DNA from 3 places in the Pseudomonas sp. NFXW11 genome. Region 2 is predicted to be linked to each of the others. Evidence: riboswitches for the same ligand, from Rfam matches in the RefSeq annotation. Region 2 holds a riboswitch; each other region holds the start of a gene.
The links. A riboswitch is a leader RNA that binds a small molecule or an ion and turns the genes downstream of it on or off. The one in region 2 is predicted to bind cobalamin.
Positions count from the first base shown of each region.

Region 1: it holds a riboswitch for cobalamin, as region 2 does, so the genes downstream of both, cobO (cob(I)yrinic acid a,c-diamide adenosyltransferase) here and J4P02_RS23300 (TonB-dependent receptor plug domain-containing protein) in region 2, are expected to answer to the same signal.
Region 3: it holds a riboswitch for cobalamin, as region 2 does, so the genes downstream of both, J4P02_RS21215 (CbtB domain-containing protein) here and J4P02_RS23300 (TonB-dependent receptor plug domain-containing protein) in region 2, are expected to answer to the same signal.

Region 1 is NZ_JAGEKI010000028.1:47,165-49,418, reverse strand. Features, by position in the region: gene J4P02_RS29205 (cobyrinate a,c-diamide synthase) at 1-224, opposite strand, end outside; gene cobO (cob(I)yrinic acid a,c-diamide adenosyltransferase) at 235-846, opposite strand; cobalamin riboswitch at 927-1,160, opposite strand; gene J4P02_RS29195 (hypothetical protein) at 1,331-1,912, shown strand; gene J4P02_RS29190 (PQQ-dependent sugar dehydrogenase) at 1,983-2,254, shown strand, end outside.
Region 2 is NZ_JAGEKI010000017.1:6,696-8,949, reverse strand. Features, by position in the region: gene J4P02_RS23300 (TonB-dependent receptor plug domain-containing protein) at 1-829, opposite strand, end outside; cobalamin riboswitch at 929-1,134, opposite strand; gene J4P02_RS23295 (arginine N-succinyltransferase) at 1,196-2,221, opposite strand; gene J4P02_RS23290 (arginine N-succinyltransferase) at 2,253-2,254, opposite strand, start outside.
Region 3 is NZ_JAGEKI010000014.1:142,913-145,166, reverse strand. Features, by position in the region: gene J4P02_RS21225 (cobalamin biosynthesis protein) at 1-15, opposite strand, end outside; gene J4P02_RS21220 (CbtA family protein) at 12-704, opposite strand; gene J4P02_RS21215 (CbtB domain-containing protein) at 716-907, opposite strand; cobalamin riboswitch at 1,003-1,234, opposite strand; cobalamin riboswitch at 1,291-1,502, shown strand; gene cobW (cobalamin biosynthesis protein CobW) at 1,601-2,254, shown strand, end outside.

The DNA.
Region 1 (2,254 bases), on a different contig from region 2:
CTTTCCTGCTCACCCACCATCCACATGTCCAACTGGTACACCGGGGCACCGCTGGCACGTTCGAGAATCATCGGGTCGAGAAAATCCGGACCGCACTTGAACACCCGAACCTTGCGCCCCTGATTGCGGTGCAGGCGGGCCAGGGCGGCGGTCACGGTAGTCTTGCCCTGGCCAGAGGCCGGAGCGGCGATCAGCACCGCCGGGCAATGACGAACATCGGTCATGGTTTCACACTCACAGCTCAACACCTTTCTGCGCCTTGATACCGGCCTGGAACGCGTGCTTGAGCATGCCCATTTCGGTGACGGTGTCCGCCAGCTCGATCAGTTCCGGCTTGGCCCCGCGGCCAGTCACCACCACATGCTGCATCGGCGGACGAGCCTGCAAGTCGCTGAGCACCTGGTCCAGGTCGAGGTAGCCATGCTTGAGGGCGATGTTCAGTTCATCGAGCACCACCAGGCCAATCTCCGGATCCCTCAGCAGCTCCTTGGAAACGGCCCAGGCCGCTTCCGCGGCGGCGATATCGCGCTGGCGATCCTGGGTTTCCCAGGTAAAGCCCTCGCCCATCACATGGAACCGCACTTGCTCGGGGAAACGCCGAAAAAACAGCTCTTCGCCCGTGCTGTTGCGCCCCTTGATGAACTGCACCACGCCACAGCGCATGCCATGGCCCATGGAACGCGCCAGCATGCCGAAGGCCGAACTGCTCTTGCCTTTGCCGTTGCCGGTCAGCACCAGCAGCAGCCCGCACTCATTGGGCGAGTTGGCAATGCGTTCGTCGATCACGGCTTTCTTGCGCAACATGCGCGCCAGATGGCGCTCGTCACGATCGGGGGATTCACTCATGGGGCTGCTCTCCATTGAGACAGGGGAACGGCGGGCAGGAAAAGACCGGGACGGCGCTAGCCTGGCATCGCCCACCGTGATGCCGTTGGATGGATCAGGCCGGTCTCCGGGCTCATGAGGGGCATCGCTGCCGGACTGCGCGCCTTCCCGTGTGGTTTGACACAGTGGCATCAGGCGCAGTCTTGACTCATCTACCGTTGCGGGGGCAGCGCCGGAATCGTCGTCGGCTCCATCGCTGGAACAGGCCCTGACCGGCTTCCCTGTTTCACTCTGTCGACCCTCGGCCACAGAGCACCTGAAACAAGTCGCGAAGGTTAAGGGGTCGGGGGTGGAGCGTCAATTGAAGCCGGCCGCAACAAGCAACGGAAAATTGCACTGCATCAACAAAATGACGCCAAACTTGTGCCACACTCAGAGCACTGATATCAAATAGCCACAATCCAAAATCAACAGTCCTGCCACACAACAATAAGGGGTGAGTTCGATGCAAGGCATGATCATCAGCAATCCAAAGCTGGAATTCCTGCGACCGATGCTGGAACGCTGGTTCGATTGCATTGACCGCTACAACGCAGTGCGCGGCGATAATGAAACCCCTTACTGGTTCGACGAACAGGCCAACCTGGGCTTGCTCTCCGCCGCCGCCTGGATGGCCGAGATGGTCAGCCTGGAGCACAGCCCCAGCAAGAAACAGCAGGAAGAAGGCGCACGCAATGCCCGTACCGACCTCTACCTGGCCACCAAGGAAGAACGCGCCTATATCCAGGCCACCCAGCGCTGGCCACGGGTCAACAGCCTGCAACTGACCCAAGCCCTGCAGGACATTGCCAACGACGCGAAGAAAATCAGCTATGCCAGCGACCTGAAGCTCGGCTGCCTGTTCGTCGCCCCGCAGAAGGCCCAGCACAGCGCCACCCCGGAAGAACTCCAGGACATGCTCGACGACCTGCAGAAGGAACACTGCTGCGCAGTGGCCTGGTACTTCCCCTATGCCTACCGCAAGCTGCACAGCGAAGCCGGCAACTACCATCCCGGGGTCGCGGTACTGTTCAAGGAAGCCCGCTAGACAAGGGCAACTATCCGCTGGCTATGCTTCTCTATGACTACGACGTCTGTGCATTCATAGGGAAATCAGCATGTTCAAGCTTCAACACACCTTGCTTGTCGCCATCGCCGCCGGCCTTGCCGCCTGCGGCGAAACGTCCAGCCTGCAGGTCGCCGATGGCACCGGGCCCAACCCCAGCTTGCCGCAACCCAACCCCACACTGATTCCCACGGTAAACATCGCCCCGGCCATCGGCTGGCCCAAGGATGCCAAGCCTTTGGCGGCTGCCGGCACCCAGGTCAATGCCTTCGCCGAGAACCTCGATCATCCACGCTGGCTCTATGTGCTGCCCAATGGCGATGT
Region 2 (2,254 bases):
CGAAATCCAGGTTGGCGTCGCTGTACTGGTAGAACAGTTCCAGGCGCGAATCATCCCCCAACCCCTGGATCGCCTTGGCGCCGAAGGTGGTCACCTCGTAGGCGCGTTTCTTCTCGCGGGTGTTGGCGTTGTAGGCGCTGTTGCGAAACGGCTGGTAGCCGTCGGAGACGTTGTGGCTGATATAGGCCAGCAGGCCCAGGTCGCCCAGGCCGTTGCTAAGGATGCGCTCGACGCGGGCATCGCCGCTTCTGCCCATGAAGCTGTCCAGGCCCAGGTTGACCTCGCCGGAGGCGTCGCGGGTCTGCGGGCTGCGGGTGACGATATTGATCACCCCGGACACCGCTTGGGTGCCGAACAGCAGGCTCTGGCCGCCCTTGAGCACTTCGATGCGCTCAATGGCGTTGGCCGGCAGGGTATCCAGGTACAGGCCGCCGTACAGGCGGTTGTTCAGGCGCACGCCGTCCAGCAGGATCAGGGTGTCGTCGTTGCGGCCGCCCAGCAGGGAGTAGGTGCCGTAGTCGAAGGGGCCGTTCTTCGGCGCCACGTAGAGGCCCGGTACGTACATCTGCAGCACCCGGGTGATGTCGCTGCTGGGGCCGGCGCGTTCGATCTGCTGGCGGTCGATGATCTCCACCTTGCTGCCGTACTGGGCCATCTCGGCCACGGTGGTGGATTCCACCGACGGTGCGGAAACGAATTGCTCTTGCAGTTTCAGGCTGTTGTCGTCGGCCAGCAGTTGGGGGCTGATCAGGCAGCCGAGCAGGGCGCCGCCGAAGGTGCGGCGCGGGGCGCGCCAGTCGCGCGCAAGGAAGGTGTTGAAGGTTGTCATTCTTGGTCTTCTCGAAAGTGTTTTCGGGAAGCACGCAGGACGAAGGTAGCGGCCACGCGCACGCGACCATACCGGCCCATGCCCGCCCACCGCAGGATTGCCAAACAGAAGTTGCAGGCCGGTCTCCGGGCTTGCGAGGCTGGCGGCATCCGCCTTCCCATACCTGTAGGTACAGTGGCGTGTTGGATGCAGCACTCGCTTACCGTTGCGGGGGCAGCACCGGACTGGCCCTGGAAGAGGGCGCACCGGTTTCCCGTTTCACCCCATGCACGGCGGCATGGGGCACCTGAAACTGCGGGCATATTACGCAGCAAAGCTGCGAGCTCCAAGCGGCAAGCTGCAAACCAGAAGCTGTTGCTTCGAGCTCTACGCTTGCAGCTTGAAGCTTGCCGCTTGCACTGCTCTCACTGTGTCGCCTGGTTGCAGTTGCAGGCGCTTGGCGGTGAGGCGGTCCACCAGCAGGCAGCCGGACACCAGGCGCCCGGGGGCGGCGGTGATGCGGCAGCTTTCCAGGCGCCGGTTGTGGATCAGCCACAGCGGTGCCTGGTCGTCCGGGGTGCCCACCAGCAGGGGCAGGGTCTGGCTCTCGCGCACGCTGCGGATTTTCGCCACTTCGGCTTCGAGCAGCGGCCCGCCGTCGAAGATGTCGATGCAGCCCTGGTGGCTGAAGCCTTCGTCGCGCAGCAGGCTCACCGCCTGCGCGGTGCTGTGGTGGGCCTGGCCGATAGCGGCTTGCGCCTCGGGGCTGAGCAGGCAGGTGTAGAGCGGCTGGCGCGGCATCAGTTCGGCGATGAAGGCCTTGCCGCCATGGCTGGACAGGCGATTGGCCTGGTGGAAATCCATCTTGAAGAAGTGCCGCCCCAGGCTGTCCCAGAACGGCGAGCGACCCTGGCTATCGACCTGGCCGCGCAGTTCGGCCACCAGCTTGTCGCCGAACAGCGCCGGGTATTCGGCGACGAACAGCAGGCGCGCGCTGGACAGCAAGCGGCCGGTGTCGCCCCGGCGCTGGTCGCGGCGCAGGAACAGCGAGCAGAGCAGGGATTGCCCGGTCATCTCGTTACACAGGAACAGGGTCGGGATCTGCTTCTCGATGCCCAGCTCCGGGGCCCGGCCGCGGGTGATGCCAACTCGGTAGTTGTAGCTGGGTTCGCGCAGGCCAATCGCCCCGCTCAGGCCGCAGATGCCGATCACTTGCTGCTCGTCGTCCTCGAGCACAAACAGGTAGTCGGCATCGGCCCGTTCCACCTGGCCGGCAAAGGCGCGCTGGGCCCAGCGCACTCGCTGGGTCAGGCGCCCGGGATCGCTGGACAGGTCGTTCAGCCCACGGCAACTGCCGTCGAGCAGGGCCAGCACCGCCGGCACATCGGCGAGGCGGATCGGTCGCACAATCATTGCGCCGCTCCGTGGATCATTGGGGGGCAACTC
Region 3 (2,254 bases), on a different contig from region 2:
GCGGGTTGCGATCATGCCGAGTAGCGGTCGCGACGGAACAGCCAGGCGCTGATCAGTCCCAGGGCCAGCCAGAAAGCGGCGTTGGTCAGTTGCGAGGCGATCTTGAACTGCGCTTCCAGCGCCTCTGGCGCCAGCATCGAGTGCACTTCCGGCTGTGGCGCGCCGATTACATGGGGCACCACCAGGATCGCCGCGCCCAGGGCTTTGAGCAGCCAGTTGCCGGCGAACACCATCAGCGCGATGCCCACTGCGGTGGAGGCGGCAGTACCGACCCACCAGATCTGCCGCTGCACCAGGTCGGCGGCGGCGGTGCCCGGCAGCTCCGGCGGCAGGCCCAGGGTTGGCGCCAGGCAGAAGGTGGCGTAACCGGCCAGGCCCCAGAGCAGGCCCTGGGAGGTGCGGTTGGGCGCGCGCAGGGTGTAGAGGCCGGCCAGCATCAGGGCGAAGCCCACGGCCACCACCAGGTTGCCGCCGGTGGTGGACAGCACGCGCTGCCAGCCGTCTTCCGGTTCCCAGGCTTCGGCGTCGTGGCTATGGCCGGCCATGGCGCCTTCGGCATGTTGATGAACTTCGGCCGCCGGGGCCTTCTCGTAGGTTTCCGCCTGGAGAATCAGCGGGGCGACCCAGAAGCTTTGCAGCAGGGTCAGCAGCAGGGCGGCCAGCAGGCCGGTGAAGCCTGCAGTCTGGGCAATGCGCTTGAACATGGCGGCAGGTCTCAGTGGCAAGGGAAGGCGGCGCTGTGGCGGGTGTCGTGGGCGGCGTTGTGCACCGCTTCGATATGCGAGAAACCGGCGAAGTACACCAGGCAGGCGCCGAGGATCGAGGCGCTGATGGCGGCCACCAGGCGCTGGCCCAGGGTGCTGGTGCTGCTGGCGGAATGGCTGCTGGTGCTGCTGATGATCGACATGGCGCTTCCCTCTGGAATGTCAGCGGCAAGCGGCGCAGGAAAACCCCGCGTGAGGCCCACGCAGGGTTTGCAACAGCGCCCGCCCACCGCGGGTTTGTTATTTGGTATTGCGGGCCGGTCTCCGGGCTCGCGAGGGGCAGGGGCCGTGTCTGTCATGCACGCCATGCCGGCAAGTGTCGCCTTCCCATGCACTGGGCACAGTGGCTTTGACACTTCGCTCGCTTACCGTTGCGGGGGCAGCATCGGACTGGCACGGCCTGTTCAAGCCCGTGATTCACCGATTTCCCGTTTCACCCTGTGAAGGGCACCCGTAACAAGTTGTGTAGGAGATCATGGGCGGGGCAGGGCCGTCAATTGCCGATTGACCGCCCCCCGCGCTCTGCGTAGCCTTGCGCGATTGAGGTTCTTTGGCCCTGAGCCGGAGCTAAGATGGGAACGCGGTTCAAGCCGCGGCTGCCCCCGCAACTGTGAAGGGTTTGATTTCTGCAAGGCCACTGCAAGCGCGTCCAGGACGCCAGCGGGAAGGCGCAGGAACCGTCAGTCCAATGACTGGCCAGCCCCCAGCCAGGAGACCTGCCTCGATCCAAGACTTTCACTACAACCGGGCGGGGTGATCCGGTGGCGAAATCTCCGCGCGCCTTCGCGCTGCGGTTCTCGTCTCCTATGCCCGCCACCTTTGCCAAGGGGCATCCGATGAAAACACTGGCCAAACTCCCTGTCACCATCGTCACCGGCTTCCTTGGTTCGGGTAAGACCACCCTGCTGCGGCACATGCTGGACAACGCCCAGGGGCGGCGCATCGCGGTGATCGTCAACGAGTTCGGCGAGCTGGGCATCGACGGCGAAATTCTCAAGCAGTGCTCCATCGGCTGCACCGAGGAAGAGGCCAGTGGCCGGGTCTATGAGCTGGCCAACGGCTGCCTGTGTTGCACCGTGCAGGAAGAGTTCTTCCCGGTGATGCGCGAGCTGGTGGCGCGCCGTGGCGATCTCGACCATATCCTTATCGAAACCAGTGGCCTGGCCTTGCCCAAGCCCCTGGTGCAGGCCTTCCAGTGGCCGGAAATCCGTAGCGCCTGCACTGTGGATGCGGTGATCACCGTGGTCGACAGCCCGGCCGTGGCCGCCGGCACCTTCGCCGCCTTCCCCGATCAAGTGGACGCCCAGCGCAAGCTCGACCCCAACCTGGACCACGAATCGCCCCTGCATGAGCTGTTCGCCGACCAACTGTCCAGCGCCGACCTGGTGATTCTCAACAAGACCGACCTGATCAACCCCGCAGACCTGGCCAAGGTGCGCCTGGAAGTGGCCGAGGAGCTGCCGCCGGCGGTCAAGGTCATCGAAGCCAGC